Regions from separate parts of the Sinomonas terrae genome, predicted to be linked through region 2. Evidence: predicted binding sites of a transcription regulator. Region 2 holds the regulator's gene; the other holds the start of a gene.
The links. The regulator Rex, encoded in region 2, represses fermentation and respiration genes when NADH is low (regulators of the CRP and FNR family bind a similar motif). The targets are predictions, from matches to a motif close to CTTGTGAANNNNTTCACAAG.
Positions count from the first base shown of each region.

Region 1: the regulator Rex is predicted to act here: its motif matches at 2,067-2,086, upstream of L0M17_RS08255 (glyceraldehyde-3-phosphate dehydrogenase).

Region 1 is NZ_JAKZBV010000001.1:1,769,308-1,774,081, forward strand. Features, by position in the region: gene L0M17_RS08235 (Nif3-like dinuclear metal center hexameric protein) at 1-21, shown strand, start outside; gene L0M17_RS08240 (zinc ribbon domain-containing protein) at 66-800, shown strand; gene L0M17_RS08245 (YaaA family protein) at 801-1,565, opposite strand; RNA gene rnpB (RNase P RNA component class A) at 1,644-2,048, shown strand; gene L0M17_RS08255 (glyceraldehyde-3-phosphate dehydrogenase) at 2,259-3,755, shown strand; gene L0M17_RS08260 (hypothetical protein) at 3,797-3,997, shown strand; gene def (peptide deformylase) at 4,217-4,774, opposite strand, start outside.
Region 2 is NZ_JAKZBV010000001.1:802,145-806,918, reverse strand. Features, by position in the region: gene L0M17_RS03720 (hypothetical protein) at 1-830, shown strand, start outside; gene L0M17_RS03715 (hypothetical protein) at 844-1,437, shown strand; gene L0M17_RS03710 (redox-sensing transcriptional repressor Rex) at 1,458-2,186, opposite strand; gene L0M17_RS03705 (glutaredoxin family protein) at 2,273-2,536, opposite strand; gene L0M17_RS03700 (HAD family hydrolase) at 2,585-3,394, shown strand; gene L0M17_RS03695 (Nramp family divalent metal transporter) at 3,609-4,774, opposite strand, start outside.

The DNA of each region.
Region 1 (4,774 bases), 970 kb from region 2:
CTCACGCCCGGCGAGGGATAGAGTCGCAGCCACGAGCGGCACGCTCGAACCCGCTAGGAGGAACTATGCCCAAAGCCCCCGCTGCCGAACAGCTCAAGCTGCTCGACCTCCAGGCGCTCGACGCGAAGCTCCATTCCCTGGACTTGCGCAGGCAGGCGCTCGACGCCGACCCGCGGCTTGTACCGATTGCGGAGGAACTGGCGGCTGCCTCGCGCGCCGCACGTGAGGCCGACCTCGCTGTCGAGGAAGCGCAGGCTGAGCTCGTCAAGGTCGAGCAGAGCGTCGAGCAGGTCAGCGCAAGGATCGAAAAGGACGAGGCGCGGCTCTACGCGGGTGGCCTCTCGAAGGACCTCCAGGCGCTCCAGCACGACATCGAGGGGCTCTCTGCGCGTCGCTCGGACCTCGAAGACGCGGAGCTCGAGGTCCTCGAACGGCTCGACGGCCTGCGCGGGCGACAGGCTGCTGCGGCAGCCGAGCTCGCTCAGGCGCAAGCAGCGAGCGCGGCCCTCCGGAGTGAGCTCGACGCTCAGCTCTCCGCCGTGGCCGAGGAGCGCGCCCACGTGGCTTCCGAGAGGTCAGAGGTCGCAGCCCACATTGATGGGGGCCTCGTCGAGGTCTACGAAAAGACCCTCGCAAAACGCGGTGTCGGGGCGGCGCGCCTGTTCCACGGCACCTCTGAGGGGTCGGGCATGTCTCTCAGCCCTGGTGATCTCGCCGCCATTCGCTCTGCCTCCGAGGACGATGTGGTCTTCTGCCCCGATTCGGGCTGCATCCTCGTGCGCTCACCCGAGTGGAGCTGACTAGCCCTCGAGGACGAGGACGAGCGAGGAAGGCTTCCTGCCGGTGCCTTCGTGGAACTCGGCGTTCCAGCGTTCCCGCGCGGCTGTCAGGAGCGCTTCGGGGGTGCCGGCAGTCCGCCCCTTGCGGGTGAGCAGATGCCGGACGAACTCGCCCCGATGATGCTTCGCGAAATGGCTCACCACTGTTCGCTTCCCGTTCCGCTCGCTCAGGACGTCGACCGTGACCGTCCGGCTGGCCGGGGGAGCGTAGGCGGCGGCGTAAGTGCTCGATCGGCAGTCGACGACGAGGCCCTCGGAGGCGCGTTCGACGAGTGCCTCGGCGAGGTGCGGCTTCCAGAAGGAGGCGAGCCTCCCGAGGCCGGGGAGCGCCGTCGACATTGAGAGACGGTAGGCCGGGACGAGATCCGAGAAGCCCACCGCGCCCCACAGCGCCGAAATCACTACGATCGAGGCGTCGGCCTTCCGCCGCTGAGCGGGGGTGAGGGACGAGTAGCCGAGTGCCTCATACAGCACTCCTGAGTAGACCTGGTGCGCGGGCGCCGCCGGCTCGGCGTGAAGCCGCCGGTTGCGCTCGACGTCGTGCGCAAGGGAAGGTCCCACACCTAGGGCTTCAAGCGCATCGTGGCGCGCGCTGACCTCGGCGAGGCTCTCCATCACCTCCTTGCGCGCGACCTCGAGGCCGGGGAAGCTCAAGGCGGAAAGATCGACGGCGGCGCCCTCCGGGGCGGGGGTCTTGCCTTCGGAGGGCGGCAGGAGGATGAGCACCACGGAATCCTACCGTCGCCCAGACGAATCCGCCGTGCGGAGAAGAGGCGCACCGCCGGTAGAATGCTGGGGCGAGGTCAGGTCGGCCGGGCGATCGCGGGACGCTTCTTCCATTCAGGAGGGTGTCGCGAGGAAAGTCCGGGCTCCGCAGGGCAGGGTGGTGGGTAACGCCCACTCGGGGAAACCCGCAGGCCAGTGCCACAGAGAAGAGACCGCCGTCGCGGGCCACGTCATCGACGCTGACCGTGACGGTAAGGGTGAAACGGCGGTGTAAGAGACCACCAGCTCCTCGGGTGACCGAGGAGGCTCGGTAAACCCCACCCGGAGCAAGGCCAGACAGGGCGCGTTCGAGGGCTGCCCGCCCGAGCGCCCGGGTAGGCCGCTTGAGGCCGCCGGCAACGGCGGTCCTAGATGGATGATCGCCTCCCATGCTGGGGCAACTCGGCATGGTGACAGAACCCGGCTCACAGGCCGGCCTGTCCTCGCACCCGAAAGTGAGAGTCTGTGAGTGACTTCACAGGCGTTCCCGGCCTGTCCCTTGGATGCGGCCCGTAGAATTGATAATGAACGTGGAAGTTCAGGAGCCGGCTCTGCGATCGCAGTGTCGGCTTTCTTCGTGTCGGGCGCCAGCACCAGGCCCCGGCCGCGCACGACGGCGTGCGCAAGACCGCAGAGAAAGGCACCTGTGTGAGCATGACGGAGACAGCCCGTAAAGTGGACGCCAGCCTCAACATCTGGGTCGGCCGAGAGGCCGCGGCGGAAGAGATGATCCCCCTGATCGGGCGCCTGTACCGCGAGAACAACGTCGTGACCTCTGTTCACGGCCGCAGTCTTATCAACCAGTCCGTCGTGAGCCTGCTCAAGCTCCACCGTTGGGCCCGGCAGATCGACAGCGAGGAGCTCGACCTCGAGGAGACCCTCCCGATCCTGAGGGTCCTCGATTCGCTTCAGCTCGGCGCCGCGTCGCTAGATCTCGCGCGGCTCAACGAGAAGTTCCGTTCCGAGGGAGCCGGCCGCTCGCTCGAGGCGTTCCTCCGCGACGAACTCGCGCCCATCGTCGGGCAGCACGGAGCCGACCCCCGGCCGAGCACCGACGTCGTTCTGTACGGCTTCGGCCGCATCGGCCGACTCGTGGCGCGCATCCTCATCGAGCATGCAGGCGGCGGCCACGGGCTTCGCCTGCGGGCGATCGTCGTGCGCAAGGGTTCGGACAAGGACCTCGTCAAGCGTGCGAGCCTCCTCCGCCGCGACTCCGTTCACGGTCCCTTCGAAGGAACCCTCACCGTCGACGAGGAGAACAACACCATCCTCGCGAACGGGACGCTCATCCAGGTGATCTACTCCGACAACCCCGCAACGGTCGACTACACCGCGTACGGGATCGACAACGCGATCGTGGTCGACAACACCGGAAAGTGGCGTGACGAGGCGGGCCTTTCGCAGCACCTCGAGAGCAAGGGCGTTGCGCGGGTGCTCCTGACCGCGCCCGGCAAGGGCGGTCTGCCGAACATCGTCCACGGCATCAACCACTCAGACATCACTGAAGCGGAGCGCATCGTCACTGCTGCTTCCTGCACGACCAACGCGATCACGCCGGTCCTCAAGGCCGTCAACGACAAGTTCGGCGTCGTTCACGGCCACGTCGAGACGGTGCACTCGTTCACCAACGATCAGAACCTCACCGACAACTTCCACAAGGGCGACCGCCGCGGCCGTTCTGCCGCCCTCAATATGGTGCTCACCGAGACCGGTGCGGCAAAGGCAGTCGCGAAGGCCCTTCCCGAGCTCGCCGGGAAGCTCACGGGCAACGCGATCCGCGTCCCCACCCCTGACGTCTCGATGGCCATCCTCAACCTGACCCTCGAGCACGAGACCACGAAGGACGAGGTCAACGCCTACCTGCGCGACGTGTCGCTGCATTCGGAGCTGCGGAAGCAGATCGACTACATCGCGTCCCCGGAGGTCGTCTCGACCGACTTCGTCGGGTCGCGTCGGGCTGGGATCGTCGACGGGCTCGCGACAATCAGCAATGGAAAGAACCTCGTGCTGTACGTGTGGTACGACAACGAGTTCGGCTACAGCTGCCAGGTGGTGCGCGTGCTCGAGGAGATGGCGGGCGTTCAGGCTCCTTCCTTCCCGGCTCAGTCCGCAGAGCGGGCGCCGCAGGAACTTTTGGCAACAACTCGGTGACGTCACTGGATTCACCCAGCGAGCGGGGGCAGGATGCACCTATGGAAGCGACTGAGCACGAGAGCACTCTGGAACACGCACTCGACGTGGCCAAGGAGAACGCGAAGCAGGCGCGCCGCTTGCTCGAGCACGCCAGGGCAAAGCTCGAAACCGGCGACGTGAGCCCTGAGCGGGTGACGCAGCTAGAAGAGCTGCTTCGAACCGCTGAGGAGGATCTGGCTCGGGTGACGAGGGAGCAGTAGCCTCCCACCGTCACGGGTGAGAAGAACCGCCGTCTAGTCAGGCCGTCTAGTCAGAAGGACCCGTCTCGAGGAAGGGGGGGGGCGCCGCACGAAAGTGCGGTGCCCCCCTTCTTCTTCTTCTTGCTTCTCTCTTAAGAGCTTCTCTTCCCTCTTGTGAGAGCAGTCGCGTTACGAAAGCTGTCCCGTTATGGGAGACGTCCCCTAAGACGTCCCGTGGTGTCAGTGGCCGAACGGGTCGGGGTCGACCCCTGGCATCCAGGTCAGCCCGGGCACGCCCCACCCGTTCTTCTTGGCGGCTTTCTTCGCCTTGCGCGCGTAACGGTCCACGAGCTTGTCGACGTAGAGCTTCCCGTCGAGATGGTCGTACTCGTGCTGCATCACTCGGGCGAACCAGCCCGTCGCAATGAAGTCCACTGGCTTGCCGTCGCCGTCGAAGCCCTCGACGTGAGCCCAGTCGGCTCGCTTGAGCGGGTAGGACTCGCCGGGGAACGAGAGGCAGCCTTCCTCGTCCTCCTCGGGGTCTGGGGCAGTGCCTGGGACCTTGGTGAGGGTCAGCCGTGGGTTGACCACGACGCCGCGGGGAGGGGCGCCGTCGTCGTTCTTGTACTTGTAGACGAAGATCCGAAGGCCGACGCCGATCTGAGGCGCGGCGAGCCCGACGCCGTTGGCGGCGTCATTGGTCTCGTGCATGTCATCGATAAGGGCCCGCAGCTCATCGTTGAACTCGGTCACCTCCGCGGCCCTCCGGTGCAGGACAGGCTCGCCCCAGATGGTCAC
Region 2 (4,774 bases):
CGCCTCGCTTCGGGCAGTATGCCCCCGGCGCCCAGACTCCGGAGCCCGGGCACCACGCGCAGCAACCGCCCCAGTACGGGCAGCCGTCCCAGTACGGGCAACCGCCGCAGTACGGGCAACCCTCTCAGTACGGGCAGCCGCAGTACGGGCAACCCCAGTACGGCCAGCCTCCGCAGTACGACAAGGCCCCCCAATACGGCCAGCCTTCCCAATACGGCCAAACTCCCCAGTACGGCCAAACTCCCCAGTACGGCCAAACTCCCCAGTACGGCCAGAGTCCGTACGGCCAGGCTCCCTACGGCTCGCCCGGGTCGGGCTCCTTCGGCTACGAGACCCCGCCGCCGAGTGCCCAGCAGTCGGCCGTCACGATTGTCTTCTGGCTCATCATCGCGACTGCCATCGTCGAGGTGCTCGTGGGCATTTTGGGCCTCGCGGTTACCTCGAGCCAGATCGGCACGCTCCAGAACATGTACTCACAGGAGGCGACAAGGCCCCCGCTCGCACCGGATAGGGTCCGTAGCCTCATCCTGACGTTCCTGTGGGTTCTCTTCGCCGGAGCGGTGATCAACGCCATCGTGCTCGCGGTTTCCGCTGTCTTCCTCAGGAGAGGGCGCCGCTGGGCGCGCGTACTCGCCACCGTGTTCCTCGCCCTCGCGATCCTGAGCTTCTTCGGCGCCGGGCTCTTCTCGCTCATCACCATTGCGCTCGCGATCGCGTCGATCATCCTCCTGTTCCGCCGGCCGGTCTCTGCGTTCCTCGACAACCAGAACCAGTTCAACAACCCCTATTCCGGCCCCCCGCGGTCCTTCGGAAACCCCTATGGGCAGTGAGGCGGTGAGCCACATGACTCAGAGTCCGCACTCCGGCCCCTGGCCCAGCCAGCTCCCGACAGGTGCGTTCCCGGGGATGCCCGGCCCGCGGCGCTTGGAGCGGCCCGGCACGGTCAATGCTGCCTTCTGGTGCCTCATCGCCTCAGCGGTGCTGCCGCTTCTGGCTGTGCCGGCGCAAGCGCAGATCGCGCAGAACAGTGTGAACACGACGCTCGCCGAAGTCGCCATCCGCTCCCGCCAGTCCCTCCCGCCGGGCCTGGCTGAGCAGATCCAGGGCATGATCGAGCCGACACTGTGGGTGACCACGCTGGTCTTCGCCGCAATCGGGATCCTCATAGCCTTCGGAATCCGCTCGGGGCGCAACTGGGTCCGGATCCTGCAGACGGTCTTCGCCGCCCTTTCCGCGCTGAGCGCGCTCTTGGGCATCATCTACCTGTTCGCCCTCGCGCCGATCATGGTGAACCAGTTCTTCTCACAGGCGCCGCTCTACCTCTTGAGCGCTACGACGACCACCGCCTACGTGGTGGCGACCGTGCTCGAGTGGCTCCCGCCGTCGAACTTCTACTTCGCAACCGCCGCCGCGGCACGGAGGGGCTACATCCGCTAGCCGCGCCGCCCGCCCTCTCGCTAGGGGGCGGTGCCCGCCGCTGGCTCGCCGTGCTCGTTCTCGCCGGTCTGGCCGCCCGCCTCGCCGCGCTGCGCGTGGTAGGCGAGGATCTGCAGCTCGGTCGCCATGTCCACCTTGCGGAGGGTCACGCCGCGGGGCACCTGCAGGATCGTCGGCGCGAAGCTGAGGATGCTCCGGACGCCAGCAGAAATCACCCGGTCGCAGGCCTGCTGCGCGGCTGATCCCGGCAGGGCCAAGACGGCCATATTCGCCCGTGTGCGGCGGAAGATGGCCTCGAGGTTCGCCGCGTCCGTGACGCGGAGCCAGCCCACCTCGTTGCCGATGATCTCCGGGTCCGTGTCCAGCAGCGCGACGACCTCGAAGCCTCGCACCTCGAAGCCGCCATACCGGGCTAGGGCACGGCCGAGGTTTCCCGCGCCGACGATCGCGACTCGCCAATCGCGGGTGAGTCCCAGCGCGGCCGAGAGGTGCTGCAGGAGGTTGTCCACTTCGTAGCCCACGCCCCGGGTGCCGTAGGAGCCGAGCTGGGAGAGGTCCTTCCGGAGAGTAGCCGAACTCACCCCAGATGCCTCGGCGAGAGCATCGGAGGAGACCCGCTCAATCCCTTCCGCGACGAAGCCGTTGAGCGCGCGGAGATAGACGGTGAGCCGGGCGACGACGGCACTCGGCAACCGTTTCGCGGGCGCCTCACCCGTGACGCCCTCAGGCGACTGCGCGTGAGACGTCACTGCATCATTCCTTCCGCGACCGTTCCTAGGCCCGACTCACTCTAGGACCGTGCTGCTCGCCAGCCAAAACGACAGTTGCCAAAGCGTCAGCCCTGCTCCGTCCGGGAAGCGGCAGCGAGCGTGCGGCGAAGTCGTGCCTCATCGATCTTCCAGAAGTCCCGCTGCACGCCATCCACGAGCACCACCGGAACCTCCTCGGCGAAGCGCGCGGCAAGATCTCCGTCGTCGTCAATGAGCCGCTCGCTCCAAGAGGCGCCGATGTCCGCGGCAACCCTGCCCACGACGTCGCGCGCTGCCTCGCACAGATGGCACTCGCGACGGGTGACCAGAACGATCTCGGGGGTGTGCATGCCTCCACGGTAGCGCGGTGCCCCTCCGGTGTTGACTACACTCGGACCATGCCCGCCCAGAAGTACGCGTATGCCTCGGCGCGCCCGGCTCCGCAGGCGCGGCCTACCGAGGCGGCGTTCTTCGACGTCGACAACACCCTCATGCGCGGCGCGAGCCTCTTCCATGTGGGCCGGAAGATGTACGAGCGCAAGGTCTTCACCCTCCGCGACGCGGCGGGGTTCGCGTGGAAGCAGTTCACGTTCCTCCTCCGGGGCGAAACCCTCGAAGACGTGCACTCGATTCAAAGCTCAGCCCTCGCGCTCGCGGCCGGCATCCGGGCCGAGGACGTCGCAACCGTCGGGTACGAGGTCTATGACGAGATGATCGAATCCCGGATCTGGCCCGGCACGAAGGCGCTCGCTGAGCAGCACCTGCGCGTTGGGCGGCGGGTGTGGCTTGTGACGGCGACGCCCATCGAGATCGCGTCCGTCATCTCGGAGCGGCTCGGGCTCACAGGCGCGCTCGGCACTGTCGCGGAGATCGAGAACGGCGAGTACACCGGGCGGATCGTGGGCCACATCCTGCATGGCAAAGCCAAGGCGGAAGCGGTGGCCGAGCTCGCGGAGCGGGAGAGCCTGGACCTCAAGCGCTGCTGGGCCTACTCGGACTCGCACAACGACATTCCGCTGCTCAGCCTCGTGGGCCATCCTGTGGCCATCAATCCCGACGCCCGCCTCCGCCACCACGCGAACACGCACAACTGGCCCATCTACGACTTCCGGGCGGGCCGACGCGCCGCGACCCTCGGCCTCAAGCTCGCGACCCTCGGCGGTGCGGTCTACGGACTCTGGCGCAGCTACACGCGCTTCCGACGCTAGCCGCCCTCCTTGCCGTTTCGGCTACAGATATCCCTCCCCCTGGCCGTCTCGGGTACAGATATTCCTCCCCCGGGCCGTCTCGGGTACGGATACCCTCCCCCTGGCCGTCTCGAGTACGAGGAGGAGGGAGTTGGCGTACCCGAAATGGAGAAGGTGGGCGGCGCTCCAGCCCCCAGCCTTCTCCAGCCCCAGCCTTCGCCAGCCCCTGCTTTCTTTAGCCCCCAGCGAACTGGGCCCAGATCGCGAGTATGCCAGCCGCCCCCATGATGCCCGCCGTCACCCAACCGACAGTGTTCGACAGCCGGCCGTTGGTCCGCTTGCCCATAATCGCCCGGTTCCCGGCAATCAGAAGGACGACGACGAGGAACGGCGCCGCGGCGATGGCGTTGAGCATCGCCGAGAGGACCAACAGGGCAATGGCGTCGGTGAACATCGACGCCAGAATCGTGCCGACGATGAGCCCGGCGAGCAGCAGCCCATAGAAGAGCGGAGCCTTGCGCGGACTGCGGTCGAATCCCCAGGCCTTTCCGGTGAGGCCGCTGATGCCGATGCACGCTGCCGACGCGAGGACCGGAACGCCGAGCAGCCCCGTGCCGATGAAACCGAGCGCGAACACCGCTCCCGCGAGCGGTCCGGCGAGCGGCTTGAGCGCTTGGGCGGCGTCGGCGGCCGAACTGATATCTGTGGGATGCCGGCCGATCGTCGCGCCCGTGGCGACGATGATCGCGAGCATCACCACCACCGAGACGGTCATCCCGGTCACGACGTCGATACGCTGCTGCCGCCGGCGCCGGATCGCCTTGAAGTCGGGAATGTCCGTGTCCGCGGCCGGCTTGTCACCGTGCTCTGGGCGGGCTCGCATCTCCTCGATGCGTTGCCCGCTTTCCCAGAAGAACAGGTAGGGGGAGATCGAGGTGCCGAACACGGCCGCGACAAGTCCCCAGAACTGCACCCCAGGCTGCAGCCGCTGGAAGGTCATCCCGGCGAGGACCTCTCCCCATTGCACGCCGGCGAGGAACATGACGATGACGTACGCGAACAGAACGAGACAGAGCCAGACGAAGATTTTGGAGACAAGCTTGTACGAGCCGGTCATCAGCAGCACGGCTAGTCCCAAGCCTGCAATTGGAGCCCATACTTGGGAGGGCCCGGCGCCGAGCAACTCCATGCCCTTGCCGACGGCCATGAGGTCCGCACCGACGTTCACAACGTTGGACACGAGCAGGCACAGCAGCAGGAAGCCAACGACGAGCTCCCCGCCCCTGCGGAAGCGACGCCGGGCGAGTCTGCCGAGCGTCTGGCCCGTCGTGGTGGCCGTCCTGTCGCACATTTCCTGGATGCCGATCATCATCGGCAGCACGACGGGCGCCGTCCAGGTCA